DNA from 4 places in the Nonomuraea sp. NPDC003214 genome. Region 2 is predicted to be linked to each of the others. Evidence: riboswitches for the same ligand, from Rfam matches in the RefSeq annotation. Region 2 holds a riboswitch; each other region holds the start of a gene.
What was found. A riboswitch is a leader RNA that binds a small molecule or an ion and turns the genes downstream of it on or off. The one in region 2 is predicted to bind cyclic di-AMP.
Positions count from the first base shown of each region.

Region 1: another riboswitch for cyclic di-AMP. It lies ahead of ACWDXC_RS24425 (C40 family peptidase); the one in region 2 lies ahead of ACWDXC_RS28330 (C40 family peptidase).
Region 3: another riboswitch for cyclic di-AMP. It lies ahead of ACWDXC_RS26210 (CHAP domain-containing protein); the one in region 2 lies ahead of ACWDXC_RS28330 (C40 family peptidase).
Region 4: another riboswitch for cyclic di-AMP. It lies ahead of ACWDXC_RS38045 (coiled-coil domain-containing protein); the one in region 2 lies ahead of ACWDXC_RS28330 (C40 family peptidase).

Region 1 covers NZ_JBSFSX010000007.1:509,467-516,854, reverse strand. Annotated here, with positions in the region: gene ACWDXC_RS24435 (NYN domain-containing protein) at 274-1,506, shown strand; gene ACWDXC_RS24430 (NlpC/P60 family protein) at 1,591-2,565, shown strand; cyclic di-AMP (ydaO/yuaA leader) riboswitch at 2,832-2,991, shown strand; gene ACWDXC_RS24425 (C40 family peptidase) at 3,068-3,562, shown strand; gene ACWDXC_RS24420 (hypothetical protein) at 3,766-4,599, shown strand; gene ACWDXC_RS24415 (M48 family metallopeptidase) at 4,611-6,032, shown strand; gene ACWDXC_RS24410 (glycosyltransferase family 4 protein) at 6,029-7,117, shown strand; gene ACWDXC_RS24405 (carbohydrate ABC transporter permease) at 7,132-7,388, opposite strand, start outside.
Region 2 covers NZ_JBSFSX010000009.1:85,861-93,248, forward strand. Annotated here, with positions in the region: gene ACWDXC_RS28320 (cytochrome P450) at 1-532, opposite strand, end outside; gene ACWDXC_RS28325 (LuxR C-terminal-related transcriptional regulator) at 771-983, shown strand; gene ACWDXC_RS28330 (C40 family peptidase) at 1,010-2,005, opposite strand; cyclic di-AMP (ydaO/yuaA leader) riboswitch at 2,009-2,156, opposite strand; gene ACWDXC_RS28335 (amino-acid N-acetyltransferase) at 2,423-2,992, shown strand; gene ACWDXC_RS28340 (RDD family protein) at 3,078-4,325, shown strand; gene ACWDXC_RS28345 (RDD family protein) at 4,438-4,923, shown strand; gene ACWDXC_RS28350 (histone-like nucleoid-structuring protein Lsr2) at 5,438-5,770, shown strand; gene ACWDXC_RS28355 (ATP-dependent Clp protease ATP-binding subunit) at 6,480-7,388, shown strand, end outside.
Region 3 covers NZ_JBSFSX010000008.1:263,087-270,474, reverse strand. Annotated here, with positions in the region: gene ACWDXC_RS26225 (SigE family RNA polymerase sigma factor) at 1-407, shown strand, start outside; gene ACWDXC_RS26220 (hypothetical protein) at 404-1,618, shown strand; gene ACWDXC_RS26215 (MaoC family dehydratase) at 1,630-2,088, shown strand; cyclic di-AMP (ydaO/yuaA leader) riboswitch at 2,238-2,379, shown strand; gene ACWDXC_RS26210 (CHAP domain-containing protein) at 2,390-3,061, shown strand; gene ACWDXC_RS26205 (SigE family RNA polymerase sigma factor) at 3,156-3,632, shown strand; gene ACWDXC_RS26200 (hypothetical protein) at 3,629-4,885, shown strand; gene ACWDXC_RS26195 (hypothetical protein) at 4,872-5,111, opposite strand; gene ACWDXC_RS26190 (radical SAM protein) at 5,108-6,661, opposite strand; gene ACWDXC_RS26185 (prolipoprotein diacylglyceryl transferase) at 6,658-7,388, opposite strand, start outside.
Region 4 covers NZ_JBSFSX010000016.1:127,001-134,388, forward strand. Annotated here, with positions in the region: gene ACWDXC_RS38025 (M50 family metallopeptidase) at 1-1,258, shown strand, start outside; gene ACWDXC_RS38030 (MmcQ/YjbR family DNA-binding protein) at 1,255-1,620, shown strand; gene ACWDXC_RS38035 (alpha/beta fold hydrolase) at 1,592-3,256, opposite strand; gene ACWDXC_RS38040 (TetR/AcrR family transcriptional regulator) at 3,338-3,868, opposite strand; gene ACWDXC_RS38045 (coiled-coil domain-containing protein) at 3,924-4,883, opposite strand; cyclic di-AMP (ydaO/yuaA leader) riboswitch at 4,891-5,032, opposite strand; gene galT (galactose-1-phosphate uridylyltransferase) at 5,098-6,180, opposite strand; gene ACWDXC_RS38055 (DeoR/GlpR family DNA-binding transcription regulator) at 6,177-6,956, opposite strand; gene ACWDXC_RS38060 (50S ribosomal protein bL37) at 7,090-7,167, shown strand; gene ACWDXC_RS38065 (TrpB-like pyridoxal phosphate-dependent enzyme) at 7,169-7,388, opposite strand, start outside.

The sequences.
Region 1 (7,388 bases), on a different contig from region 2:
CGACTCCGTGCGTGCTGTGGTCGGGCCTGTGCGGGTCGGAGGGCGGTGCGCTGGGCCTGTGGGGGCGGCGTGTGGGGGCGCGAGGGTTGGACGAGCGCTTGTCCCATCATGGGTGGCCGTTACGGACAGGTAGCGGGCAGCCGTACCCTTGTCTGAAAGGGCATGTCATGAAGGGACAGTGGGATGAGTTCAGCGGGTGAAGGCCTGTCTCGCCCGCTTCCCGAGCAGGTGCGGCTCAATGTGGTCGACCTCGCGGCCCAGGTTCTCGGTTCGATGCCCGCTGTGGCGGTGCCGGCGCCGTTGCGCGGCATCGCCAAGTTCGACCCACGTAAGCGCGCCCGGCTGGGCAGTGCGCCGATCGCCGCGCAGTTGGAGAACGACAAGAAGTTCCGTGAGGTGGTCGCCGAGTCGGTGGCCTCCGGCTGGCCGGAGCTGGTGGCCTCGCTGGCCGAGGGCAACGTGCCGCCCGCCGCCGATCCGGTGCTGGTCGCCGCCGCGGCTTATCTCACGCGGCCGCCCGGCTGGGCCGACATGGTGGAGTCGGCCCGCGCGGATCTGGAGCAGTCCGCCGCCGCGGCCGAGGGGTCGGAGCGCGAGGAGGTCGTCTCCCGGCTGCGTGAGCAGCTCGCCGCGCAGAAGAGCGCGGCCAAGGAGGAGGCCGAGCGGCTGCGCGAGCAGCTGAAGGCGGCCCGCGGCGAGAACTCCGAGCTGCGCCGCAAGCTGCACGAGGCCCGCGAGCGCGCGAAGGGCGCGGTGCGGCGGGCCGAGGAGATGGAGCAGGCCGCAGAGGAGGCCAGGCACGCGGCCACGGCCGCCGGCAGCGCGGGGGAGTCGGAGCTGCGGCGGTTGCGTGAGCGCCTGGCCGATGTGGAGAAGCAGCTCGAAGCCTCGCGCCGGGCCGCGCGCGAGGGCCGCAGCGTCGAGGACGCGCGCATCCGGGTGCTGCTCGACGCGTTGCAGGACGCCTCGGCGGGGCTGCGCAGGGAGCTGGCGCTGCCCACCATGATCAGCCGGCCGGCCGACTCGGTCGCGGCGCTCACCGGTGAGCGGCCGGGTGTGCGCGGCGTGCCCGCCCGCGCGCTGGCCGACGACGACCCGCAGCTGCTCGATCAGCTTCTGGCGCTGCCGCAGGTGCATTTGATCATCGACGGCTACAACGTGACCAAGTCCGGCTACGGCACGCTCACGCTCGCCGACCAGCGCGCCCGCCTGATGACCGGGCTCGGCGGGCTGGTCGCGCAGACGCGCGTCGAGGTGACCGTGGTGTTCGACGGCGCCGAGCTCAACTCTCCGGTGCAGGTGGTGGCGCCGCGCGGGGTGCGGGTGCTGTTCAGCGCGCCGGGCGAGATCGCCGACGACCTGATCCGCCAGCTCGTCCGGGCCGAGCCGCCCGGCCGGGCGATCGCCGTGGTCTCCTCCGACCGCGAGGTGGCCGAGTCCGTCAGGCGGATGGGCGCCAGGCCCGTGCCGTCCGCGCTGCTGCTGAGGCGGCTCGGTCGCGCATAGATGACGAATATGGCGTTTAGGTGAGGATTACTCGCCACTTCTGTACTATTTCGCCCCGAGGATGATCCCCTGGGAGGCGACGCTGTGAGGTTGGGCCGGGTGCCGCTGGCCGCGGGTCTGGTGTTCGGACTGGTGATGACCCCCGTCGGAGGGGTGCTGGCCGATCCCAAGCCGACTCTCGCGCAGGCGAGAGCGAAGCTCGACAAGCTCAACGACAAGGCCGACAAGGTCGTGGACCGCTACAACACGGCCACCGAGAAGTACAAAGAGGCCAAGGCGCGCTACAGCCGGCTGAACGACACGTACAAGCGCAAGCTGGCGACCGTCGCGGATCTGCGCGGTGAGGTCGTCAACATGGCCGTCGAGACGTACAAGCTGGGGGGCGACTTCTCGACCCTGCCCAGCATGATGACCAGCGACGATCCGGCCGATCTGCTGTACGGGATGGCGTTACGCGGGCAGCTCGCCCAGGAGCGCACCCAGAAGCTCGCCGCCTTCGACCGGGCCAACCGGGGGCTGAAGACCGACCGTGACCGCGCCGAGGAGGCGCTGGCCGCGGCCGACAAGGAGCGGGACGCCGTCAAGAAGGACCGGGCGGAGATCCTGGACCTCATCAAGGACCAGAAGAAGCTCCTCGACCGGCTGGGCGCGTACAAGGCGGGCAATCCCAACAGCACCGGCCTCAAGTACACGGGTCCCGCCTCGGGCAACGCGGCGGCCGTGCTGCGCTTCGCGTACGCGCAGGTCGGCAAGCCGTACGTGTTCGGCGGCACCGGGCCGGGCGGCTACGACTGCTCGGGGCTCACGCAGGCCGCCTGGCGGGCCGGTGGCGTGTCGCTGCCGCGCACGACCTGGCAGCAGTGGTCGTGGGGCGCCAGTCGCAAGGTGTCGCTCAACGCGCTGGAGCCCGGCGACCTGATCTTCAGCGAGGGCCTCGGGCACGTGAGCATCTACGCGGGCGGCGGCAAGATCGTGCACGCGCCGCAGACGGGTGACGTGGTGAAGGTGGTCACACTCTCGTCGTACGGGCGCCGTCTCGTGGGCGCCGTACGTCCCTGACAAGACGGGGTCGGCCCAAGTGTGAGGAGGGTCACACTTGGGTAACGAAACCCGCTGCTCCGGCGGGGGATGAGGGCCTGACTCCCGGCGTGTCTGATCTTTACTCGCTTACTCAGGCTTTGCCATTACGTGACTTTTCGGCGTAACTTCTGGCGTCGCGGCGTTCCAGCCAGGACGCCCGCCGGTCACCATCGGGTCCCCCGATGTTCGACAGAAAGAACCATCCGCCGGTCACCGCGGCCAGCGCCCCCGAGGCGCGAAGACGCGGCGGTGGCCTGCCGAGTCCGTGCAGCCAGGAGGCACGGAGCCGGGGACCCAGCGATCCCGTACGCGGTGATCAGGGGTGAATCGGCGCGTTCAGCGCCGTAGGGCGACTTCCAGGCCCGAATCCGTCAGCTAACCCGGTAGGCGTTCGTGGAAGCCCCTAGGAGCAATCCTGTCTACCCTCTCGCACAACCCCCGTCTGTCCCGTCTCGCCCTGAGTGGCGCAGCGCTGATCACCGTGACGGCCGGAGGTCTGGTCGTCCACGCCCCGACGGCGCAGGCGGCGACGACGAATGAGTTCGCCACCACTGCGGTGACAAAGACGGAGAAGTCCGTCAAGTCGTCGAAGGTGGCCAAGGTCGCTCGGCAGAAGGCCAAGGCCCGCAAGGCCGTGGCCGTGGCCAAGAAGCAGATCGGCGACCCGTACCGCTACGGCGCCACCGGCCCCGGGTCGTTCGACTGCTCGGGCCTCGTCCAGTACGCCTGGAAGAAGGCCGGGGTGAAGATCCCGCGCGTGACGAACAGCCAGTTCGCGCGCATCAGGAAGAAGGTCTCCTACAAGCACCTGCAGCCGGGTGACCTGATGTTCTTCCGCGGGCTCGGGCACGTGGGCATGTACGTCGGCGACGGCAAGATGGTCCACTCGCCGAGAACGGGCCAGCGCGTGCGCGTCGAGAAGCTGCGCGGCTGGCGCAAGGCGTCGTTCGCCGGCGCGGTGCGTCCCGGTCTGTGACCTGCGCCGAAGGCCCCGTCCCCGCCCCGGGACGGGGCCTTCGGCCTTCCCGGGCTCCGGACCGGGCCGACGCTCAGGAACGGCGGCTACGATCGGGCAGCGTGTCCGACAAGGGGTCCGGCAGCGGACCTGGAAATGGGCCCGGCAGCACGTCCGGTATCACGTCCGGGAGAGCGCCCGGCAGCGCGCCCGGCAGGGTGCTCGTGCGGGGGCGTCGGCGGGTCGTGCCGGTGGTGCTGCTGGTTGTCGCGGCGTTCCTGGCCGGTGGGTCCGGCGCGGTCCCGGGGCCGGGAGGCGCCGCCACCGAGGCGGGGGTGCTCGCCGGCGTGCGGGCGCGCTGGGGCGACGGGCTCGACGTCGTACGCGGTGAGCGGTCGCTCGTCGCCGGGCAGGACGCGCCCCCCGGGCTGCTGGCGGACCTGGCGCGCCGGGCCGACACCGCGGGGCGGCGGGTCGGCGGAGTGCTGGGCGGCGACGTCCGGGCCGTGGTCCTGGTGCCCGCCTCGGCGCGGGAGGCCGCCGCGCTGGCGGGCGTCGCGTCGGTCGACGGGCTGGCGGCGGTGGCCGACCGGGGACGCGTGATCGTGGTGCCCGAGCACTTCGCCCGTCTCACCCCGGTCGGGCGTGACGTCGTGCTGGCCCACGAGCTGACCCACGTGGCCGCCGGGACCGACGGGCTGCCCGTCTGGCTGTACGAGGGCTTCGCCGACTACGTGGCCTACCGGGACGCCGGGCTGCCCGTCGAGGTGGCCGCCGCCGAGCTGGCCGCCGAGGTGCGGGCCGGGCGGACGCCGTCCGATCTGCCGGACGCGGCCGACTTCGTCCCCGGGGCCGAAGCGGGCCGGCTCGCCCGCGCGTACCAGGAAGCCTGGCTGGTGTGTCGCCTCGTCGCCGCGCGCTGGGGTGAGAAGAGCCTGGTGAGGCTCTACCGTGATGCCCAGACGTACGGCGTGGGCCGGGCGCTGGCCTCGCTGGGGCTCTCGGCGGGCACGCTGACCCGGCTGTGGCGCGCGTACGTCCGGGACCGACTGGCGTGAGGGGACGCGACATGGACGACCGGCAGGAACGGCGCGAGACGACCGAACAGGACGTCGGCCCGCCCGCCTCCCGAGCCCTGAAGGGGGCGGACCTCGCCGAGCCGTCGCCCGAGACCGGGGACGAGGACGTGGCCGGGGACGGGCACGCGGCCGGGGACGGGGCCGGCGACGGGGGCGGGCGTGAGGCGAGGCTGCGGCGGGAGGCCGGGGCCGGGCTGGCCGTGCTCGGGGCGGTGATCGCCGGGGTGGTGGCGTTCACGACGCCGTGGACGGCGCTGCCCGCCGGGGCGCCCGAGGTGACGCCCGACCCGGCGCGTGACTTCGGCGCCGCCGAGATCGCCCGCTCGCAGGCGTTCGACGCGGCCACCAGCGTGCCGAGCTACCTGTCGCTGGGCGTCACGCTGGTGTTCGCCGGGCTGCTCGTGGCCACGCCGCTCGGCGCGAGGCTGCTGGGATGGCTGCGGGGCCCGTGGTGGGCGCGGGTGCTGCTGGGCGTGCTCGTGCTCACGGTGATCGAGGAGGCCGTGCGGTGGCCGCTCGGCATGTGGTTCGAGGGCGCGCTGCGCGACTTCGGGCTGTCCACGCAGGACTGGGCGGCCTGGACGGGCGACCGGCTCAAGAGCGTCGGCATCAACGCGGCCCTGCTGGCCGTCATGGTGCTGGCCGTGGTGGCGCTGGCGCGGCGGATCCGGCGCTGGTGGATCCCGGCCGCCGCCGGGGCGTTCGCGCTGACCGTGGGGGCGTCGTTCGTCTACCCGGTGGTGTTCGAGCCGGTGTTCAACGACTTCCACGCCATGCCGGACTCGCCGCTGCGCGCCAACCTGATGGCGATGGCCGAGCGTGACGGGGTGCCGGTGGAGGACGTGCTGGTGGCCGACGCCTCGCGCCGGACGACCGCGCTGAACGCCTACGTCTCGGGGTTCGGCGCGACGCGCCGGATCGTCGTCTACGACACGCTGCTCAAGGCGCCGCCGCGCGAGGTGGAGCTGGTGGTGGCGCACGAGCTCGGCCACGCGAAGAACCGCGACGTGCTGCACGGCACGCTCGTCGGGGCGCTCGGCGCGGCGCTGGGGGCGGTCCTGCTGTTCCTGGTGTTCGGAGCGGCACGGCGGCGTACGGGCGGCGCGCCGATCACCGATCCCCGGGCGGTGGGCGTGGTTCTGGGGCTGATGACGCTGGCGACGTTCCTGTCCGGCCCGGCGCAGAACGTGATCAGCCGCCACATCGAGGCCAGGGCCGACGCGCACGCCCTGGACCTGACGGGCGACCCGGCGACGTTCGTCGCGATGCAGAAACGCCTGGCAACAGCCAATATTTCCGACTTGTCGCCAGATGCGGTGGAATATGTGCTCTATGCCTCCCATCCCACGGCTGCCCAGCGGATCGCCATGGCCCGCTCCTGGGCCGAGCTGAACGGCCGCCCCCAGCCGTGAGCGCACCTCCCCGGGTGGTCGTCGTCACCAACGACTTCCCGCCGCGCCCCGGCGGCATCCAGTCGTTCGTGCACGGCCTGGCCCTGCGCACCCCCGGCGTGGCCGTCTACGCCCCGGCCTGGCCCGGCTGCGCCGAGTTCGACCGGCGGCAGCCGTACCGGGTCGTGCGTCACCCGGGCCGGCTGATGCTGCCGACGCCCGCCGTCGCCCGGCGGGCGGCGCGGCTGGTGGCCGAGCACGGCGCCGACACCGTCGTGTTCGGCGCGGCGGCGCCGCTCGGCCTGCTCGCGCCGCGCCTGCGCGCGGCGGGCGCGCGGCGGATCGTCATGCTCACGCACGGCCACGAGGCGTCCTGGGCGGGCGCGCCTGTGTTCCGCTCGGTGCTGCGCCGCATCGCCGGCCACGCCGACGTGGTCACCTACCTCGGCCCCTACACCCGCGCCCGGCTGGCGCCGGTCGTCCCCGAGGACAAGCTGGTACGGCTGGCCCCGGGCGTGGACGTGACGCAGTTCCGGCCCGACGTGGAGCCCCGGCGGCCCGGCGGCGGGCCGGTGGTGGTGTGCGTGTCCCGGCTGGTGCCGCGCAAAGGGCAGGACCAGCTCATCAGAGCCTGGCCGAGGGTCCTGCGCGAGGTGCCGGGCGCGGTGCTGCTGCTGGTCGGCGGCGGCCCGCACCGGCGCAGGCTGGAACGGCTGGCCGCGGGCAGCCCGTCGATCGTGTTCACCGGCAGCGTCCCGGCCGCCGACCTGCCCGGCTACTACGCGGCCGGCGACGTGTTCGCGATGCCGTGCCGTACCCGGTGGGGCGGGGTCGACGTGGAAGGGCTCGGGATCGTGTTCCTGGAGGCGTCGGCGACGGGGCTGCCGGTGGTGGCGGGCGCGTCCGGAGGCGCGCCCGAGGCGGTGCGGCACGGCGAGACCGGCCTGGTCGTCGACGGCCGCGACACCGGGGAGGTGGCCGCGGCCCTGATCGAGCTGCTGAGCGCGCCCGAGCGGGCGCGGAAGCTGGGCGAGGCCGGCCGCGACTGGATCGCCGCCGAATGGTCGTGGGACCGGGTCGCCGACCGCTTCCGCGCCCTGCTGTGATCATCCCTGCCTGATCATCCCTTCGTGGACCCGAGCGTGAGCCCGGCGACGAACTGCTTGTGCAGGAGCTGGAAGACGATCAGCGTCGGCAGCGCGACCAGCACCGACCCGGCCGCCAGCAGGTTGTAGTCGGTGAAGAACTGGCCGCGCAGGTTGTTCAGCGCCGAGGTGACGGGCAGCTTGTCACCCGACGACATGAGCACCAGCGCCCACAGGAAGTCGTTGTACATCCAGGTGAACTGCAACGTCGCCAGCGCCGCCAGCACCGGGC
Region 2 (7,388 bases):
GGCGGAAGTACTCGCGGAACTCCTCCCGGTCGTGCTCGGTCCGGGAGATCAGGTCCGGTGGCACGATCGGGTCGAGGCTCCTGGCCAGCGTCTCGCTCCAGCCGCGGAAGCGCTCGTGGTCCTCGGGCGGCACGCCGAGCATCTCGCTGATCACCATGACGGGCAGCGGGTAGGCGAACGCGCTCATCAGGTCGGCCTCGTCGGGCAGCGCGTCGAGAAGCCCGGCGGTGATGGCCTCGATCCGCGGGCGCAGCCGCCTGATCATGCCCGGGGTGAAGGCCCGGCTGACCAGGCCGCGCAGCCGGGTGTGGTCCGGCGGGTTCATCATCAGGAACGAGCGGGGCGGCTCGCCGTCGGGCGGGGCGCCGTGGCCGAACCGGGCGTCACGCAGCACCGCGGAGCAGAGCTCGTGCGTGGTGGCGACGAGGAGTCCGCCGCGGGTCCGCAGCAGCGCGTCGCTCTCGCGCAGCTCGCGGTAACGGGTGTACGGGTCGCGCAGGAAGCCGGGGTCGGATGGATCGAACCCGAGCATGTCCGTTGGCGTCAAAGGAGCGTAGTCAGGATCGCTGTGATCGATCATCATGCTCCGATAAGTGCCGACATATGGCGAGTACTTCACATACAACGGATCATGTCAACGGAGGAGGTCAAGTGCGGCGAATTTCGTGCTTGACGACCTTTCCTGGATGCGTTTACCGTCTGCGAGGATGTGCCGCTCCGGTCGGGCCGTAGACGTCTCCGGGTGGTGCTGGTGGGGGGGAGGGCTCCCGATGGATGTGCTCACAGAAGGCGTTGAGCTGAGCCGTGCCGATCTGGCGTTGCTGGCCGAACTGGCCAAGGGCGTCACCGTGGACCGGGTCGGCCGGCGCCTTGACATCAGCGGTCGCACCGTGCGGCGAAGACTGCGCGGCATCTGCGACCGCATAGGCGTGGCCACCGCGATCGAGGCGGTGGCCTGGGCTGCCCGCAGGCAGCTCATCTAGGGCCGATAGCCGGGCTCTGGCGCCGGCTAGTCGGCGATGCGGACGGCTCCGGCGAAGGGGCGCCGGGCGATGGACGCGATCCGCACCACGTCGCCGGTGCGCGGCGCGTGCACCATCATGCCGCCGCCCAGGTAGATGCCCACGTGGTGCAGGTCGTTGTAGAAGAACACCAGGTCGCCCGCGCGCAGCTCCTCCTTGGAGATGTGCCGGCCGGCGGTCCACTGGTCACCGGTGTAGTGCGGCAGCGAGATGCCCACCTGCTGGTAGGCGGCCATCACCAGACCGGAGCAGTCGTAGCCGCGCGGCCCTTCGGCGCCCCAGATGTACGGCTTGAGCTGCTGGGTGAGCGCCCACTTGGCGGCCTGGGCGGCCTTGCCCGAGCCCGGGATCGGCAGGTTGACCTTGACCGCCGGGGTGCCCGGCCGGCCGGCCTCGCCGAGCGCGCGCCTGAACAGGCTGCTCTCGACCTTGCCGACCAGCTTGACGATCCGGTCGCGCTTGGCGTCGAGGTCCTTGACGATCTTCGAAACCTCGGTGATGCGGGCCTTGGCGCCGGCGCGGGCCCGCTCGGCCGCCTGCATCGCCTTGGTGAGCTGGAGGATCTCCTCGCCCTGCTGCTGCTGGATCGCGTAGTTGGTGGCCGCCAGGTCGAGGTAGCCCTCGGGGTCGTCGGAGTTGACGAACGCCAGGGTGCCCGACAGGCCGCCGTTGATGTAGGTGGTCTGCGCGAGCAGGATCGCCTTGGAGCGCTTGTCGGCCAGCTCGGCCTCGCTGGCGGCGAGCGTCTTCTTGGCGTTGTCGGCGGCCTTCTGGGCCGTCTTGAGCTTCTCCCGCTGGCCGTTGTACTGCTCGGCCAGCGTCTCGATCTCCAGGTGCATCTCCTCGACCTGCTCGGAGAGCTCCTTGAGCGAAGGCTTGGGGTCGGCGGAGGCTGGTGAGCCCAAGGGCAGAGCGAGGACCAGTGCGGCCACGGCGGCCAAGCCGACGACACCGAATCGCTTCTTGCCAGAGCGCCTGTCCAACCAAGCTCCTTCCGTTGACGCCTACCGGGTTAGCTGACGGGTTCGGGCCGGAGCAGCCCTACCGAGCGTGGCTCGGATTCACCCCTGGCAGCGGGTTGACGCCGCCGGCGGGTCCCCGGCTCCCCTCGCGGGGATTGGGCGTGTCGACCGCGCGGTGTGCGCGGGTGACATCGTCGCTGGACACTAATGCACTCCTGGTTCCTGCTCAACCGGAACTGCCGAGTCTGTAGAGGTTTCACAACCGACGGGTCACAAGGTGATCTCGTGGCGAGCCGTACAGAAAAGACTTTATGCCCTCTTTGCCCCAAGTTCGCCCGATCGTGAAACTGTAGGAATCGTGCAATCCGGAGCGTGCACGCACAGTGACGGTCCGGGAGTTTGGGTCGAGCCGTAATGGGGTCTGTACTCTGGATGGCCATGGAGCAGGTCGCCGAGCTAGCGGTCCCCGAGACCGAAGTGCTCGTCAGGCGCGCGCGGACCAGGGACGTCAGGGCGATCAAGCTCCTGGTCGACACCTACGCCGGCGTCGGGCGCAAGATGCTGGAGAAGGCCACCGTCACGCTGTACGAGGACGTCCAGGAGTTCTGGGTGGCCGAGCGGGGCGGCGAGGTCGTCGGCTGTGGCGCGCTGCACGTGCTCTGGGAGGATCTGGCCGAGATCCGCACCGTGGCCGTGCACCCCTCGGCCCGGGGTTTCGGCATCGGCCATCGCGTGGTCTCGGCTCTCATCAGGACCGCTCGGGAGCTTGGGCTGGAACGTGTATTTTGTCTCACTTTCGAGGTGGACTTCTTCGCGAGGCACGGGTTCCGTACGATCCAGGGCACGCCCGTCTCACCCGAGGTGTACGCCGAACTCCTGGCCTCGTACGACGAGGGCGTCGCGGAGTTCCTCGACCTCGAACACGTCAAGCCGAACACCCTGGGCAACACACGCATGCTGCTCCACTTGACATCGGGTGACGCGGACCTTGACTGCCGAGAAAGGTGATTGTTGATACCTATGTCGATACGTTGGGCAGGACAGGCATGTGCCCTGACACGTGCCACATGCGCACTCGAAGCGAGGTGACACGGTGAGCACAGGACAGCCGCCGTATCCACAGGACGATTCCCCCGAGAACTCCCCTGAATACGGCCAGAACGCAGGACGCCCCCAGGGGCAGCCCGACCCCGACGCGACGGTCGTCGGCTACCGCGTGGACGACCCCTACGGCCAGCAGCCCCCCTACGGTCAGCAGCAGGGCTACGGCCAGCAGCCCCAGTACGGCCAGCAGCCCCAGCAGGGCTACGGCCAGCAGCAGCAATATGGTCAGCAGCCGCAGTACGGCCAGCCGGACTACGGGCAGCAGCAGGGCTACGGCCAGCAGCCGCAGTACGGTCAGCAGCCGCAGTCCCAGCCGGGTTACGGTCAGCAGCCCCCGTCGGGCCAGCAGCCCCAGTACGGCCAGCCCGACTACGGCCAGCAGCAGCAATATGGTCAGCAGCCGCAGTCCCAGCCCGACTACGGCCAGGGTTACGCCCAGCAGCCGCAGTCCCAGCCGGGTTACGGCCAGCAGCCCCAGTACGGCCAGCCGGACTACGGCCAGCAGCAGGCTTACGGCCAGCAGCCCCAGTCCCAGCCGGGTTACGGCCAGCAGCAGTACGGTCAGCCCGACTACGGCCAGCAGCAGGGCTACGGGCAGCAGCAGTACGGTCAGCAGCCCCAGTACGGGCAGCAGCAGTACGGCCAGCCCGCCTACGGTCAGCAGCAGGGCTACGGCCAGCCCCAGTACGGGCAGCAGTACGGCCAGCCGGTGGGCATCCAGCCGCCCGGCGCCCCCGCGCCGCTGGCGGAGTGGTGGCAGCGCCTGGTGGCGAGGATCGTCGACGGCCTGATCTTCGGCGTCGTCTACTTCATCATCAACCTCATCCTGGGCATCTTCTTCGTCGTCAGCTACAACTCGGTCACCGGCGTCACGACGGGTATCGCGAGCTCCCTCATCGTCGGCGTCATCCAGTACCTCCTCCTGGCCGCGCTCTACGTGGCCTACGACTTCTTCATGACGAAGATGAGCGGCCAGACCGTCGGCAAGATGGTCATGGGCATCAAGGTCGTCCAGGTGGGTCATGCGATGCCGTCCGGCGGACTGCCCAACGACGCCGCGCTCAAGCGGGCCGGCGGGACCTGGGGCGGCTACGTCCTGGGCGTCATCCCGCTCCTCGGCCCGCTTCTCGGCGGCGTCCTCGTTCTGCTGAACGCGGCTTCCCAGCTCTGGGACAAGCCGCTGCAGCAGACGTTCGCCGACAAGTTCGCGAACACCGTGGTGGTCAAGATCAAGTAAGTCTCAGCAACAGCGAAACAGGGGCCGGCATCGCGCCGGCCTCTGTTTTGTGTGTACGAGCCGTACCAGAATGGGGGGACGCCGAGGGCCGCCGAACGGACGAGGTGAGGTTATGGCCGCGACACCCGAGACCGGCGTGCTGCCGGCGGAATGGTGGGAACGGCTCGTCGCCCGCCTCATTGAAGCGCTCGTGTTCGGAGTCTTCTATTACATTCTGTTCATTGCGCTATGGGGCGTCTTCCGGACTGTCGGGGTGTTGGACGCGTTCGAGGGGCGGCTGCCCGGCGTGTTCGCGTGGGTGGGCGCCGGCCTGGGTTATACGGTCTATGACTGGGTCGCACTTTCCCGGGGTGGGCGCACCTTCGGCAAGGCGATCATGGGGATTCGGGTGGACCCGGAGGGTCTTCCGGCGCGGGTCCGGCTGAAACGCGCCCTGCTGTATCCGGCGCCTGCCATGCTGATGGGCATTCCGGTGGCCAATCTGCTGGCCGGAATGTTCGTGTTTGGCGTCGGCCTGCTCATCTTGATCGACAAGCCGCTCCAGCGCGGGCCGCATGACAGGCTGGCCGGAACGCTGGTCGTAAAAGATCTTCGTTGAGGGTTCCGTACCTGCGCTGATGGCTTTTCGCAAAATTTCCGCTTGATCCGGTAAGGAGCCTGGAGAGACTGGCATTAGGCTATGAGGCGTCCGGGTTGCCGGATGTTGGGGCGCCTGCCAGGCTATGGGCATCTCTGTGCCGCTATGGTCGTGTGTGGGCGGCTGTCGCCTCGAGTGACACGAGGTCCGCCAGGCTCGCGCCGGCCCTGCAGCCTGTGTATAAAGCGCCCCTGAAACCCCGTCAGCCGTGGAGGCGAGGCCGAATGGAAGCCGTAACAGAGGTATTGTCAGCGCTCATCCCGCCCGTCGTCGTGGGCGGCGCCTTCATCTTTGGCGTCGTGAAGTTGGTGCGGCACGAGGGCGCCGGCCGGCGGCCAAACCGCCAGGATCAGGCCGACAACCGCAACTGATCGGCCGCTCAGCCGAATCCCGTGGCGCTGAATTGTCTTAACGTCTTTCCGGGTATATGTTTGGGCGAGCGAATGAAACAATGCTCCGGGAAAGGATTGCGTAGATGGCCAAGCAGATCCAGGAGATTCTCATCGATGACCTCGATGGGGGCGAGGCCAATGAGACGGTCAGCTTCGCTATTGACGGCTCCACCTATGAGATTGACCTCAGCGACCTTAACGCCAAGAAGCTGAGGGACGCTCTGACGCCTTTCGTGCAGCACGCCCGCCGGGCGGGCGCCGTATCCACGCGCCGTCGCGGGCGTGGCGGGCAGCGGGCGATGAGCCGCGAGAAGAGCGCCGAGATCCGTCAGTGGGCCAAGGCCCACGGCCTTCCGGTCAGCGAGCGGGGCCGCATCGCCTCCACCGTCGTCGAGAAGTACGAAGCGGCTCACTAAGGAGCCGATCTCCTGACCATGCGCTTATGCCGTTCGCCTAGGACCCCGGCGGCCGCCATAAGCGCATGATCATTTCTGCCATTATCTCAAATGGTGGACATCGGGATTTGTTGATCTTCTGATCCGCCCCTTAAGTGGGCGTTTGGGTCCATTTACGCGGGCGTGGCGCCGGTTATGTCCCGGCTCCGCGCCCGTACTGATCGGTAACGCGGCTGACCAGATGCCCCGTTCCGGTCATGCCCCGCCTGGCATTGCGTCCCCGTTCCGGTCGCGCTCGGGCCGGCATTGCGCCTCCTGTTCCGGTCGCGTTCGGGCGGCATTGAGCCCCCTGTTCCGGTCACGCTTGGCCTGGCATTGGAGCAGGACATACGATGGAAGACAGGACGCGGCGTCCACCGCGATCGGGCGCGGCCGCCCCTGGCTCGCCCCCGCGTCCGCAGCCGATCCGTGCCGTTCCGGTCGCGCCGCTCCCGGCGAATTTCGAGCCACTTCACCCGGGCGCCCTAAACCTCGTTCGCTGGTGGCGTATCGGGAACACGTGACCCCCGAACAGTAGTTGGATGGAGGGTGAACGCCCTGCTCTCGGGGAACGTGTCTGCTATAGAGCGCGTCAGCGGCAGTGGGCACGGTTCGCCGAGCCAGGGCTAGCATGCGGGATGACGGGACCGGATTTACCGGCCTGACTGACCGCTCTGTGAGGAGCGACGAGATGTTCGAGAGGTTCACCGACCGAGCAAGGCGTGTTGTCGTCCTGGCCCAAGAAGAGGCCAGGATGCTCAACCACAACTACATCGGCACTGAGCACATTCTTCTTGGTTTGATCCATGAAGGTGAAGGCGTAGCCGCCAAGGCTCTGGAGAGCCTGGGCATCAGCCTTGAGGGTGTGCGTCAGCAGGTCGAGGAGATCATCGGCCAGGGCCAGTCGGCTCCGTCGGGGCACATTCCGTTCACCCCGCGGGCCAAGAAGGTCCTCGAGCTGTCGCTCCGTGAGGCTTTGCAACTGGGTCACAACTACATCGGCACCGAGCACATCCTGCTCGGGCTCATCCGTGAGGGTGAGGGTGTGGCGGCTCAGGTGCTGGTCAAGCTTGGAGCTGATCTCAACCGTGTCCGGCAGCAGGTCATCCAGTTGCTCCACGGTTACCAGGGCAAGGAGCCGGCCGCAGCGGGTGGCCCGCAGGAGTCGGCCCCGTCGACCTCCCTGGTGCTCGACCAGTTCGGCCGCAACCTGACCCAGGCCGCCCGTGAGGGCAAGCTGGATCCGGTCATCGGCCGTGAGAAGGAGATCGAGCGGGTCATGCAGGTCCTCTCCCGGAGGACCAAGAACAACCCGGTTCTGATCGGCGAGCCCGGCGTCGGCAAGACCGCCGTCGTCGAGGGCCTGTCGCAGAAGATCGTCAGGGGCGAGGTGCCCGAGACGCTGAAGGACAAGCAGCTCTACACGCTTGACCTCGGTGCCCTGGTCGCCGGCTCGCGCTACCGCGGTGACTTCGAGGAGCGCCTGAAGAAGGTGCTCAAGGAGATCCGCACGCGCGGCGACATCATCCTGTTCATCGACGAGCTGCACACGCTAGTGGGTGCGGGCGCCGCGGAGGGCGCGATCGACGCCGCCAGCATC
Region 3 (7,388 bases), on a different contig from region 2:
CCGGCAACGCCGATGACGCCGCCGATCTGGTGCAGGAGGCGCTGCTGCGGCTGAGCGACACCTGGCGGCGTGTGCGCAACAAGGACAATCCGGAGTCGTACGTCCGTACGATCATGGCCCGCCAGCACGTGAGCTGGTGGCGCAAGGTGCGGCGCGAGCGCCTGACGGGCGAGCTGCCCGAGGGCTCCTACACCGACGTCCACTCCACCGGCGAGCTCTGGAGAGAGCTCGCCACGCTGCCGCGGCGGCAACGCGCCGTGCTGGTGCTGCGCTACTACGAGGACCTGTCCGACCAGGAGATCGCCGACATCCTCGGCATCTCCCGAGGAACGGTGCGAAGCCAGGCGTTCCGCGGGCTCAACACGCTCCGGGTCAGGCCGGCGATGCTCGAAAGGGGACGGGCGTGAGGACAGAGGACGAGCTGGTCACGGCGCTGCGGCAGGGCGCCGCGGACGCGCCGGAGCCGGACCTGCTGGCGGGCGTCGCCCGGCTGCGCAGGCGGCGGCGCGCCAGGAGAAGGGCGCAACTGCTGGCCGCGGCGGCCGTGGTGGCGGTCGCGGGCACGGGCACGGCGGTCTTCAGGGGCACCGCCGTCCAGGAGAGCCCGCAGCCGCTGGCGACGGCCACGGCGTCGATCGCCCCGGTGCCCGTCGAGCCGGTGGAAGCGGTGGCGGCGGAGCTGTGGCCGGAGGCGGTGTTCACCATGCCGGCCAGGAACTCCGACGGCTGGCGCTACCGCCCCATCACCGCCATCAGCCCCACGGAGGTCCTGCTCAGCGCCGAGTCGTCGTTCGAGAAGGCCGGCAAGTTCGAGGTGTACGACGCGCGTACCGGAAAGGCCAGGCTCGTCGCCGAGGTGCCGAAGGACGACCGGCTGAAGAAGTACATCGTGCAGGGCGTGACCGTGGACGGCGCGAACGTCGCCTGGTTCGCGTACGGCGAGCAGGGCGACGGCGCGCAGATCCGCGACATCTGGACGGTCCCGCTGGCCGGCGGCGAGGCCAGGCTGGTGGCCAGCCGCGTGGGCCAGGACGCCGACCTCGACGCGATCGGCCTGGACGGCGACCACGTCGTCTGGTCGGAGGTCGACGGCGGCGTGTGGCGGCACCCGCTCGGCGGGATCGAGCCCGAGCGCGTCCCCGGCAGCGACGGCCTGCACCTCATTCAGTGGCCCTGGGCCACCGACGTGGCCGGCCTGCCGGGTGACCTGGACCGCAACCAGCTCCGGCTGGTGAACCTGGAGGACGGCTCCAGCCTCACCGTGCAGGCGCCGCCGGGCGTGCAGGGCATGCGCTGCGGGCCGGTCTGGTGTTACGGCCGGGCGGAGCGCGGCACGGTCATCAGCCGCGTCGACGGCTCGCAGCCGCCCCGGGAGGTCGCGCGCGGCATCGGCATGGGCGTGGCGCGCTACCCGATCCTGGACCGGTTCCTGGCGGCGGGCAATGCGGTGTACGACCTGGCGACGGGCACGATGGTGAGCTTCGGCAACCCGGGCAACTGGTACGGGGCGGGCGTCTCGTCGGAACCGAGCACCATCTTCTACTGGGGCGCCACCAAGGGGGACAAGCCGGACAAGTTCCGGGTCCTGAACTTGGCAGCGGTCCCACCGGCGCAATAGCGTTCCGCCTCATGCGGACCTTCGCGAACGTACAGGAACTCAAGGCTGCCGTCGGCGAGAAGTTCGGCCCCACCGAGTGGCGCACCGTCACCCAGGAACAGGTCAACCTCTTCGCCGACGCCACCGACGACCACCAGTGGATCCACGTCGACGTGGAGCGGGCCAAGGAGGGCCCGTTCGGCGGCACGATCGCGCACGGCTACCTGAGCCTGTCGCTGCTGCCGGCGTTCATGTTCGAGCTGGTGCGGGTCGAGGGCATCGCGATGGGCGTCAACTACGGCCTGAACAAGGTGCGCTTCCCCCGCCCGGTGCCGGTCGGGGCCAGGGTGCGGGCCACGGCCGAGCTGACCGACGTCAAGGGGACGCCGGCGGGCTACCTGTCCAACCTCAAGATGACCATCGAGGTCGAGGGCGAGAAGCGCCCGGCGTGCATCGCCGAGACGCTCAGCCTTTACGTTCCCGCGGAGTAGCCGGGCCGCGGGCCCCCGCCCGCGGCCGGTTTCGTGGAAATTTCGTTACGAGGGAATTACCCAGGTCAGGGGTGTGTTGGACATTTCTGTACGCGGGTAAGACGCGACCGACTCTCGGGCGTCACGACCCACCGTCCATCACAGGGACCGACCTGTGACCGCTGAATCCGCTCACACGCGGAACCGGGGACCCATGTGTTCCACCGGGGTGAATCGGCACCGACATCGCCGTAGGGCAGCTTCCACGCCCGAACCCGTCAGCTAACCCGGTAAGCGGTATGGAAGCGAGGAGTTACCCTTAATGCGCCCCATCCGCACCCCCAAGATCAACGTGTCCAAGGCCGTCCTCGGCGCCGCGCTCGTCGCGACCGCTTTCGGCGCCCACGTGTCGGCGGACGCCAGCACCGCGACCACCGCCAACACCCAGCCGCAGGCCGCCCAGGCCCAGCAGGCCGCCACGAACCAGAACACCAGGGTCAACGTCTCCGCCTCGCAGGTCCTGGCCGTCGCCAAGGCCCAGGTCGGCACCTCCGAGAACGCCGCCGGCGGTGGCACCAAGTTCCAGCAGTGGTACGCCAACTCCCAGCGCGCCGCCGAGACCGTCCAGCGTGACGGCGGCAGCCGCCAGGACTACCTGAACGCCGCCTGGTGCTCGATGTTCGTCTCCTGGGTCGGCGAGCAGACCGGCGCCCGCACGCAGGTCGGCTGGGACGCCTACACCGTGACCCACGCCAAGTGGTTCGCCGCCAACGACCGCTGGGGCCAGGAGGCCAAGCCCGGCGCCGTGGTCTTCTTCTCCTGGAGCGGCAGCAAGGACATCAGCTCCATCGACCACGTCGGCTTCGTCGTCAAGGACAACGGCGACGGCACGATCTCCACGATCGAGGGCAACACCGGCAACGGCAAGGTCGAGGAGCGGGTCCGTCCCACCTCGCAGGTCGCCGGCTACGGCTACCCGTCGTACGCCGCCTGATCAGACCGCCTCGAAAGCGCGCGTCCCCTTCCGGGGGGCGCGCGCTTTTCGCGTTTCGTGCAACGGTACGGCGTGCTGGAGGATCCCTGGATACGTGGACCACACAACCGAGTTCGACGAGTTCGTCCGGAGCCGGGGCGACGCGCTCCTCCGGTACGGCTACGTGCTGTCCGGCAACGCGGACGACGCGGCGGACCTCGTCCAGGAGGCTCTGGCCAGGCTGGGTGACGCCTGGTCACGGGTGCGCAAGAAGGACGACCCCGAGGGGTACGTGCGCACGACCATGGTCAGGCTGCACATCACCTCGTGGCGGCGCAGGCACCGGGAGGAACTGGTGTCCGTCGTGCCGGAGAAGGGGCGCTTCGACCGCTACGAGGACGCGGACCTGTGGGCGGACCTGCAACGGCTGCCGCCCAGGATGCGAGTGGTCCTCGTGCTGCGCTACTACGAGGACCTGCCCGACGCGGAGATCGCCGCGATCCTCGGCGTCTCGCGCGGCACCGTGCGCAGCCAGGCGGCGCGTGCCCTGGACAAGCTCCGGATCAAGCGAATGCTGCAGGAGGCACGATGAGAAGCGAAGAGGACCTGGTCCGGACCCTGCGTGCCGGGGCCGGGCACGTCACGCCGACCGGCGGGCTGGCGGCGGCCGTCGCGGCCCGGCGGCGGGCGCGGCGACGCCGGCAGCGGGTGAGCATGGCCCTGGCGGCCGCCTCGGTGGTGCTGGTGGCCGGGGGGACGATGGCGGTGTGGCGGGGGGAGCCCCGGGTCTCGGTGGAGCCGGCGGTCGCGGTGACCACGGTGTCGCCTGGGGAGGTGGCCAGTGCCGTCCCCAGGGTGGCGGAGGTGAAGCCGGTGGCCGAGGTGTGGCCGGAGGCGGTGTTCACGATGCCGGCGGCGGCCCCCGATGGTTGGAAATATCGCCCGGTGACCGGAATTTCCCCCACCGAGGTGCTGCTGACCGCCGAGTCCTCCTTCGAGAAGGCCGGCCGCCTGGAGATCTACGACACCACTGCCCGCACGACCAGGGTGGTGGGCGACATGCCCGCCCCCGAAGGCGTCAAGGGCTACTTCGTCCAGGACGTCGAGGTGGGAGAGCGGCACTTCGCCTGGTACGGCACCACGCCCAACGACAGTGACAAGTGGGCCGACTTCTGGATCATCCCCCGCGAGGGCGGCACCGCCCAGCGGGTCGGCGAGGTCACCGGCGACCTGGCGAACGTGGAGCGGATCGGCCTCACCGAGGACGCCCTGGTCTGGTCCGTACGCGACGGGGGTGTCCACCGGCTGCCGCTGTCCGGCGGCGAGCCCGAGAAGGTCGCCGGCTCCGACGGCCTCCACCTGGACTCCTGGCCGTACGCCGTCGGCTACGCGCCGGGCGAGCGCGGGCAGAAGAACCAGGACCGCAGGGTCAACCTGGTGACCGGCGAGAAGACCCCGCTCCCGGCCTCCGGCTCCGTCACGAAGCTCACCTGCGCCGCCGAGTGGTGCTACGGCGACGCCAAGGGCGGCGGGCTCCTGGTGCAGGGCCTCGACGGCTCCGACGCCACGCTGCTCCCGTCGCTCGGCTTCCACGGGGAGGTCCTGGGCGACCGGTTCGCCTCGGTCATGCCGGTCAGAGGGGACGCCGATCCGGCCAAGGAGTACGTCGCGCCCGTCGCGGTCTACGACCCGGCGACCGGCAAGATCGCCGGCGTTAACCGGGTGTCGCCCGACGGGTCCGCCAGCTACGGCAGCGGAACGTCGTCCTCGCCCACCACGATCATGTACTGGGGCAAGGGCCCCGAGGTCACCGTGATGAACCTGGCGGCCGTCACCAGAAGATGATCGCCGCCACCGCGAGCGCCGCCAGCAGACCCAGGTAGGCCAGCACCAGCCGGGTGTCCCGGAGCAGGCACTTGCTCCGGGTCAGCCCGGCCCGCCGCGCCTTCCAGTAGCCCGCGAACCCCAGCCCGGCGAACGCCAGCAACGCCCACGGCCCGAACAGCCACGCCAGCAGCGCGACCGTGGCATAGACGCACAACCTCAGCGGATCGTACGGCTCGGCCTTCACGTGATCACCTCCAGCGGGAGCCGTACCCTCGGCTCGGCGGCCACCGCCGACAGCCGCTGGGCCGAGAGCTGCGGCCACGCCTGCACGGCGCAGAACGGCGCGCACTGGTCACGGTCGGACCGCGTGCCCACGTGCACGCAGCACTGCGTCAGCCGCTCCTCGATCATGGTCGACAGGTCCATGAACGGCTTGACCGTCACCCGCACCACCCGCTCGCTCAGCATCCGGCGCAGCTTCGCCCGCCTGCCGGGGAGCGCGGACGAGGCCAGCGCCAGCAGGGTGGAGACGCCGAGGTCGCAGTTCTCGCAGATGTTGCGCCACAGGTCGCCGATCCGGGGGTGCGACAGCGACGACTGCTCCGACAGCAGGCCGAGCAGCGACTCCTGGACGGCCAGCCGCAGCTCGCGCGGGATCTCGGAGTCGGCGATGCGGTTGGCGACCAGGCCCAGGTTCTCCTTGAGCCGGTCGTGGCCGATCAGCGCCACCAGCGAGCGCCACTGCCGGGAGTCGTCGCGGATCAGGTAGCCGACCGAGCAGCAGTGCGGGTGCGAGCACGGCAGCGCGGTCAGGTCGCGCCAGGTCACCAGGCCGCCGGTCTGCGGGCCGAGCCGCTTGAGCACGCCGGTGTGGGTCAGGCGGTCCATCGGGTCGATGGCCCCCGACCGGCCCGAGCCGAACTGCGGCTGCAACGACACGCCGCCCACGTACGGGGTGTCGAGGGCCAGCCTGATCACGTCGCCGATCTCGCCGTCGTTGACGCCCAGGGCGGCGGTCATCACCAGCGTGGTGAAGATCTCCCGCTCCGACAGCCTCCGTACGGCGTCGGCCTTCAGCCTGCGCAGGTCACCGCCTCGGTGATGGCGGGAGGACTCGGCCGAGGAGCCGTCGTACTGGAGGTAGACCTCGACCCGCTCGCGATGCTCGGTGAGCAGGTCCAGCAGCGAGTCGTCGCGGGCGATCAGGACGCCGTTGGTGTTGATCAGGATGCGGGTGACGGGCCGGGCGGTCAGCTCGGCCAGGAGCGTCTTCAGCTCGGGGTGCAGCGTGGGCTCGCCGCCGCTCAGCATGAGGACGTCCAGCCTGCCGTTCTCCCTGGCCAGCCGCTGGTCCACGTTGGCCAGCACCTCGGCGACGGGCACGATGCCGGACAGGTCGGGGGAGCTGCCGGCGAAGCAGGTGGGGCAGCGCAGGTTGCACGCCTCGGCGATGTCCTCCAGCAGGATGCAGGTGTGCTGCGTCTGCATCTCCGGAAGCCCTTGCAGGTACGCGCCCGGCACGGGGGCGAAGTTGCCCGACACATCCGGGATGTGCTGCTTGGTGGGAGCGGTCCATTCCTCCAGATAGGCAAGAATATCCGGGTCCTCGTCGTACAGCGTCCTGACCAGGCCGTGCTTGCGGCACCCGCGTTCGAGCCACACCTGGCCGTCCCGCTCCGCCAGGTAGCCGCTCAGCCGCTCCACCCGGGTGAGATCGGGCTCCTGACAGTGCGGGCAGAACGCGTTGACGTAGCGGAGGATGCGGTCGCCCCGCAGCTCCATGCCTGTGCTCACTGGTGCACCTTCCGGTCGAAGAGGGCATCGTAGTAGCCGCGCCGCCAGCCGTAGCCGACCCGGAGCCCCAGCAGCAGCAGGCCGGGCAGCAGGAAGCACTGCGGACCGGTCAGGCCGGACCACAGGATGTCGTTCACCCGGGTGAACTCCACCAGGAAACGGAACACCGCGTAGCCCGCCAGATAGAGCGTGAACAGCTCGCCCGGCCTGGTCAGCCGCTTGCGCGCCCACACCAGGGCGGCGAACGCGGCGAGCTGGAAGACGATCTCGTAGACGAACGACGGGTGCATCGCCTGCCCCGCCAGGCAGCCGGGGCAGTCCGGGGTCGTCGCCGGCGCGTGGATGCCCCACGGCAGCGAGGTCGGCCGCCCCGGGGCCTCGGTCAGATGGCAGCCGATCCGCCCGACCGCCATGCCCAGCGCCACCGCCGGCGCGAACAGGTCACCGGTGCGCTCCCGATAGCCGATCACCCGCTTGGCGACGAGCACGCCCACGTACGCGCCGGTCAATCCGCCCAGGACGCTGCGCGACCCGTACAGCCAGAGGCTCTGCAGGTCCAGCGTCTCCAGCCAGCCCGCCAGGCGCATGCCGATGGCGCCGCCGACCAGCGCCCCGGTGACCGCCACCAGCGACTGCTCGTTCAGCGCCCCCCGGCTGCGGGCCTCGCGGACGAACACCACCGAGGCCACCAGCACGCCGAGACCGACGAAGATCTCGTGCAGCGGCA
Region 4 (7,388 bases), on a different contig from region 2:
GATGGCGTCCATCGCGCTGCACGAGGTCGGCCATCTCGTGCCCGCCAAGCTCTTCGGCGTCCGCGTGACGCAGTACATGGTCGGCTTCGGCTCCACCGCCTGGTCCTGGCGTCGTGGCGAGACCGAGTACGGCATCAAGTGGCTGCCGCTGGGCGGCTACATCCGCATGATCGGCATGCTGCCGCCCCGGCCCGGCGACGACCCGACCAAGCTGCGCGGCAGCTCGACGGGCCCGTTCCAGAGCCTCATCGAGACCGCCAGGGAGGCCGCCCAGGAAGAGGTGCGCCCCGGCGACGAGGAGCGGGTCTTCTACCGGAAGAAGTGGTGGCAGAAGGTCATCATCATGTCCGGCGGCCCGGCGATGAACTTCGTGCTCGCCTTCGTCCTCTACACGCTGCTGTTCGTCGGCATCGGCATGCCCACGCTGGTGCCGGTCGTCTCGCCCGACACCACCACGTGCGTGATCCCGGTCAGCGAGCAGCGCACCGAGTGCCGGCCCGGCGACCAGGCGACGCCCGCGGCGAAGGCCAAGCTCAAGGTCGGTGACCAGCTCGTCTCCTTCGACGGCCAGAAGATCGGCTCGTGGGCCGACGCGACCCGGCTGATCCGCTCCCACGGCGCGGGCGAGGTGGCGCTCGGCATCGTGCGCGACGGGAAGCCGATGACGCTCGACGTCACGCTCATCGCCCAGGACCGGCCCAAGCCCGACGACCCCAAGGTGATCGAGAAGAACGTCGGCTTCCTCGGCGTCATGCCCACCGAGGTCATGCAGCAGCAGAGCATCGGCGCGGTCGCCGGCCACATGGCCGAGCTCACGGGCAGGGTGGCGCAGTCGCTGGTCAACCTGCCGGAGAAGATGGTGGGCGTGTGGCACGCCGCCTTCTCCGGCGAGGAACGCGACCCCGAGGGCCCGGTCGGCGTCGTCGGCGCCGGGCGGATGGGCGGCGAGATCCTCGCCTCCGACCTGACCGGCATCCAGAAGTTCCACATCTTCGTCAACCTGCTGGCCGGCTTCAACCTGGCGATCGGCATGTTCAACCTGATTCCGCTGCTGCCGCTCGACGGCGGCCACATCGCGGGCGGCCTGTGGGAGGGCCTCAAGCGGGCCTACGCCCGGGTCCGCCGCCGCCCCGAGCCCGCGTACGTGGACATCGCCAAGGTGCTGCCGCTCACCTACGCGCTCGCCTTCGTCATGATCATCATGGCCGGGCTGCTGGTCTACGCCGACCTGATCAACCCGCTGAGGCTCACCGGATGACCGCGGACCCGCTCGACGAGCTCCGGCGGCTGTGCCTCGCGCTGCCGGAGACGACCGAGCGGCTCAGCCACGGCGAGCCCACCTGGTTCGTGCGGGGCAAGAAGACGTTCGTCATGTACGCCGACCACCACCACGACGACCGCCTGGCGTTCTGGTGCGCGGCCCCGCCCGGCGTCCAGCAGGAGCTGGTGGCCGAGGACCCGGCCCGCTTCTTCCGGCCCCCGTACGTGGGCCATCGCGGCTGGCTGGGCGTCTACCTGGACGTGGACGTCGACTGGGCGGAGATCGGCGAGATCGTCGCCGACGCCTACCGGCAGGTCGCGCCCAAGTCCCTCATCGAGCGGATGCCACCGGCCGGCTGAGCACCCGGGCGACCTGGTCGGGGTGGGTGAGCTGCGGATAGTGCCCGGCCCCGGCGATCTCGGTCACCGGATGCCCCGGGTCGGCCGTGAGCGGGTCGGCCGAGCCCGTCACGATCTCGACGGGGACCCGCACCCGTGTCAGCAGCGCCCGCGTGGCGTCCCGTGCGGCCGACGCCGCCCGCAGCGCCGCGACCACGCGCCGCGCCACCCCCGGGCGGTGCAGGTCCAGCGCGGCGCTCGCCACCTCCGGCCCTTCGGGCACGCCCAGCGTGGCGGCCAGCCGGGCGGCGGACATGCGGCGCAGCAGGGGCGCGGCCACGGCCGAACGCGCCGCCCACGACGCCGGAGCCTGGAGGAACGCCGGGGCCACGAGCACCAGCCCGCCCACCCGCTCGGGATGCTCGACCGCGAACCGCAGCGCGGGCCCGCAGGCCAGCGAGTGCGCCACCAGCGTCGGCCGCGTCCGCACGCTGCCCATCAGCCCGGCCAGCCACGCCTCCACCGGCCGGTCCGACGGCGCGGACCGGCCCAGCCCGGGCAGATCGGGCGCGAGAACCGGCCCCGGCAGCAGGGCGGCCACCCGCGCCCACACGTCGGCGTTCACCGGCAGCCCGTGCAGCAGCACGTGCCCTGGGTCGCGGGCGTCCCCCATCACCCACGTACGGTCCCGGAACCCGTACGGGCGCAGCCACGGCGTCGCCGCGCCGAAGCGGGCCGCCACCAGGTCGTCCGCCCACGCGCGCAGGGCGTCGGCGACCGGCGGCATCTCCAGGCCGGCCCGGGCGGCGAGGGCGCGGGCCGAGGCCGTCGGGTAGCGGTCCGACGACAGGAACGACAGCGTCTCCGGATCGGCGCCGGTGAGCGCCTGCGGCAGCCGCCGCACCAGGCCGACGGGGATCGTCCGGCGCGGCGCGCGCGCGCCGAGGTGCCGGGCGACCAGGCCGATCAGCTCGGGCAGCGGCGGCGTGTCGTCGTCGAGCACCCAGTGGTCCTCGCCCGCAGGGGCGGCGGGGATCTCCGCCAGGAAGCGCGTGAAGTAGTCCATCGTGACGACCGGCAGGAAGACGTCCGGGCCGCCGGGCAGCGCCGGGAGCCGCCCGTTCCACAGGTCCCCGACGAGGGAGGCCAGGCCGAGGTGCTGACCGGGGCCGATCACCGTGCTGGGGTTGACGACGGTCAGCGGGACGCCCAGCTCGCGCGCCCTGGCATGAACGGCGAGGTCGGCCTCGGCCTTGGACGCCTCGTACGCGCCCAGCCGGGCGTAGTCGGGGCGGACGCCGCTCACCCGGTAGCCGCTGATGTGCACGAGCCGTCGCAGGCGGGGGAGCGTGGCGGCCCATTCGAGCACGTGGAGCGCCCCGGTCACGTTCACGGCGCGAGCCTCCTCGACGCCGAGGCCGAACGCGAAGCGCGCCGCGGCGTTGTAGACGTCGCGTGCCCGGGGGAGTCCGGTGAGCGGGCGGGTGACGTCGGCGGTGACGACGCTCAGCCCGCCGGTGGCGACGCCCCGCTCGGCCAGCCACGGGGTGAGGGTGTCGGTCCGCACGGCCGCCGCCACCCGCTGCCCGCGGCCCAGCAACTCGGCGACGAGTGCCCGGCCGACGAAGCCGGTCGCGCCGAAGACGATCGCGTCCAAGGAAGCTCCTCAATAGATCGGTCTACATATTTTCTGGCCATAAAAAGAGCCGCCTCCGTGGTGGGAAGGCGGCCCCAGGGGTCAGCGCAGCAGCCCGGCGAGCACGGCGGCGACGCGGTCCAGCGGCTCCCGGCTGCGGTGCGCCTTGGCCAGCAGCAGCGCCCCCTCGATCAGCGCCAGGACCGTGACGGCGAGATCGTCGGCGTCCGGCCGCCCCGCGAGCCGCGTACGCAGGGCGGCCTCCCACGACGTGTAGACCTCCGAGCACGCCTGCTGGAGCGGGTCGCTGGCGGCGGCCATCTCGAGCGCCACGGTGGCCACCGGGCAGCCCTTGCGCCAGCCCGACTCCTCCAGCCGATCGCCCAGCAGCCGCAGCACCTCGTCCACGGCCAGGTCGTCGAAGGCCGACCCGATCGCCGCCCCGGCCCGCCGGATCGACTCGCCGACCAGCTGGTCCTTGCCCTCGGGGAAGTGGAAGTACAGCGACCCGCGCGGCGCCCCGCTGGCGGCGATCACCTGGTTGAGCCCGGCATTGGCATAACCGCCCGCCTCGACCAGCTCCTGGGTCGCCTCCAGGATCCGCAGCCGAGTCTCGGCCCCCTTCTTGCCCATGCCGAAAAACTAGACCGATCTACATATTATGTCAACGCCGAGCCGGCCGGCCTCGTCAGTGCATCGAGATGTGGACGTGGTCGTAGTGGTTCTCGGTGATGCTGCCGCGGTTGGACATGGCGTTCCAGCCGGAGCCGTGGTTGATCCGCTGCTTCCAGATCACGTACTTGACGCCGAGCTTGTCCCGGTTCTTCACGGTCCATTCGGCGATGCGGTCGCCGAGGGCGTTGTTGGCCGCGGTGGGCATGGAGCCGCCGGCGCTCATCATGAAGTCGCAGGCCCGACCCAGCGGATGCTCGCCGCTGGAGCCCGATCGGAAGCAGCCGACGCTGAACGGCAGCTTGAAGCTCTTCTCGATCTGCGCCTTCATCGCCCGGGTGCGGGCGGTGATGTTGTCAGTGCCGCTCGGCAGCTGCGGGGCCCAGGTGCCGTCGGAGCGCCGCCCGGTGCTGAACGGGATCAGGTCCTCCAGCTTCTTCTCGATGTCGCCGATGACGTCCTCGGCCTCGTCACGCTGCTTGGCCACCTCGGTCGTGTCGGCGCTGAGCCGGCGGGCCAGGGCGGCGGCCGCGTCGGCGGCCTTCTTCTGCTCGTCGCGGGCGGCGGCCACGCCGGCCACGATGGCCTGCTGCTCGGCGGTGAGCTGTTCGACCACGGCCGCGCTGGCCCCGTCGGGCGGCACCATGTAGTAGGGCAGCCCCAGCGTGCCGCTCTGGTAACGAAGTCTGGCGAGCTCGGCCACCTTCAGCTGGGCGGCGGCGAGCGCCTGGTCGGCGGCGGCGAGCCGCTTCTTGGCCGCCTCGGCGGCCTCGCGGGCCTTGGCGAGCTCGACGCGTTTGGCGTTGTAGCGCTCGATGAGCTGGTCGACCTTCTTGTTGAGCTGCTTCAGGTCGCCGCGGAGCTGGCTCTCGGACGGCTTGGGCTCGGCCGCGGCCGGTGCTGACCAGGTGGCGAACGTCATCGCTGCCGCGGTGACGACGCCGATGGCAAGTCGCGTGGGGGACGCTGACGCCACGTGCGGGGTTTCCTCTCCCTCTGCCGGCCGGGTTAGCTGACGGGTTCGGGCATGGGAGTCGCTTCCCTACCACCGAAGTGGATTCACCCCAGGTGCGGATGGGTCCCCGGCTCCCGGGCAACTCGCCCGGGATTAGGCGTACACGGTGCTATGACCGTGCTTGAAGGGATAGTAGTGGTAGATCACGAGTAATGCGACATCAATCGGAAATCAATTAGTGATCTACCTGTGATCGAAGCATGCGTGCCGCCTCTTCCGGGAGCACGTCGTTGACGAAGGCTCCCATGGCCGACTCCGATCCCGCCAGGTACTTCAGCTTGCCCGGCGCCCGCCGGATGCTGAACAGCTCCAGATGAAGATAGCCCAGCTCACGGTCCTGCCGGACCGGCGCCTGGTGCCAGGCCGAGATGTACGGCATCGCGACGCCGAAGAGCCCGTCCAGCGCGCGCAGCACCGAGGTGTAGAGCGGGGCGAACGCCGCCCGCTCGGCCTCCGACAGCGCCGCCAGGTCCGGCACCCGGCGATGCGGGTAGAGATGCACCTCGAACGGCCACCGCGCGGCAGCGGGCACGAACGCCGTCCACAGCTCGTTGGCGGCCACCACCCGGGTGCCCGCCTCCCGCTCGGCCGCCAGCACGTCGGCGAACAGGTTGCGCCCCGGCCGCCGCCCCGCGTAGCGCCTGGCGGCGCCGAGCTGCAGCTTGGCGCGCGGCGTGACGTACGGATAGGCGTAGATCTGGCCGTGCGGGTGGAAGAGCGTGATGCCGATCTCCTCGCCCCGGTTCTCGAAGCAGAACACCTGCTCCACGCCCTCGATCGAGGACAGCTCGGCCGTGCGGTCGGCCCACGCCTCCATGACCAGCTCCACCCGGTCGTCGGAGAGCTGCGAGAACGACGAGGAGTGCTCGGAGGTGAAGCACATCACCTCGCACCGCCCCACACCCGGCCGGACCTCGCTCAGCCCGCCCACGTCCGCGTAACTGCCGAGATTGCGGGAGAACGACGGGAACCGGTTCTCGAACACGACCACGTCGTAGTCGTCCGCCGGGATCTCCGACGCCCGCGTGTCGGACGACGGGCACAGCGGGCACTCGTCGGCCGGAGGCAGGAACGTGCGCGTCTGCCGGTGCCCGGCCACCGCTATCCACTCCTCGGTCAGCGGGTCGTAGCGCAGCTCCGACGCCACCGGCCGGGGATCGAGCGGCCGCCGGTCGATCGCGCTCCGGTCGGCGTCGTCACGCCGGTCGAAGTAGATCAGCTCCCGGCCGTCGGCCAGATGGGTGATGGTGCGCTTCACTGCGAGCCCTCCGCGATGATCAGTTCGCCGGCGCGTTCGGCCAGCTCCGTACGTGCCTCCTGGGGCAGCCCGGGGTCGCTGATGACCACGTCGGCCTCGCGCAGCTCCGCGATCGTGCTGATGCCGACCGTGTTCCACTTGGTGTGGTCGGCGGGCACGACCAGCCGGTGCGCGGCGTTGACCAGCTCCCGGTCGGTCTCGGACTCCAGCAGGTTGGGCGTGGTGAACCCGGCCCGCACGCTCATCCCGTGCACGCCCAGGAACAGGGTGTCCACGTGCAGGCGCCGGATCGCGGCCACGGCCACCGGGCCGACGAGCGCGTCGGAGGGGGTGCGGACGCCGCCGGTGAGCACGACCGTGCGATCGGCGCGCGGATTGCGGTGGAAGACCTCGGCCACGGGGACCGAGTTGGTGATGACGGTCAGCTCCGGCACCCCGATCAGGTGACGGGCCAGCGCCCACGTCGTGGTGCCGGCCGACAGGGCGACCGCGGTGCCGGGCCGGACGAGCTGGGCGGCGCGCCGCGCGATGGACTCCTTCTCCTGCTGCTGGCGGGCCGACTTGGCGGTGAACCCCGGCTCCTCGGTCGAGCCGGGGCCGAGCGTCGTGGCGCCGCCGTGCACCTTCTCCAGCAGCCCGCGCTCGGCGAGCACCTCCAGGTCGCGGCGGATCGTCATGTCGGAGACGCCGAGCTCGCGCACGAGATCGGCCACCCGGACCCCGCCTGCGCTGCGGACGCGTTCGAGAATCGCCTGCTGACGCTGCTGTGCGAGCACGCCCCCGCTCCTTCCAACAGATTCCACCAAATTATGACACGAATATGTTGGGGAATGTTAGGTCCTCGGGACGCTTGTCCAGCGCCCCGATGCGGGAGACATTGAGAGAGCCCATCACCAGGAGGGATGCGACATGGCCAAGCGCGCACGCAAGGGCAAGGCACGCAAGAAGAAGAAGGCCAACCACGGCAAGCGCCCCACGGCGCGCTGACTCACCCGGGCAGCTCGCTCAGCGCCTCGTCGATCCGCTCCTGCGGCAGCGTGAAGTCCGTCATCTCGCCCGACAGGTAGCGGTCGTAGGCGGCGAGGTCGAAGTGCCCGTGCCCGCACAGCGCCGTCAGGATGACCTTCGCCTCGCCGCTCTCCGCGCACCGCCGCGCCTCGGCGATGGTCTCGGCCAGCGCGTGCGTCGGCTCCGGCGCGGGCACGATG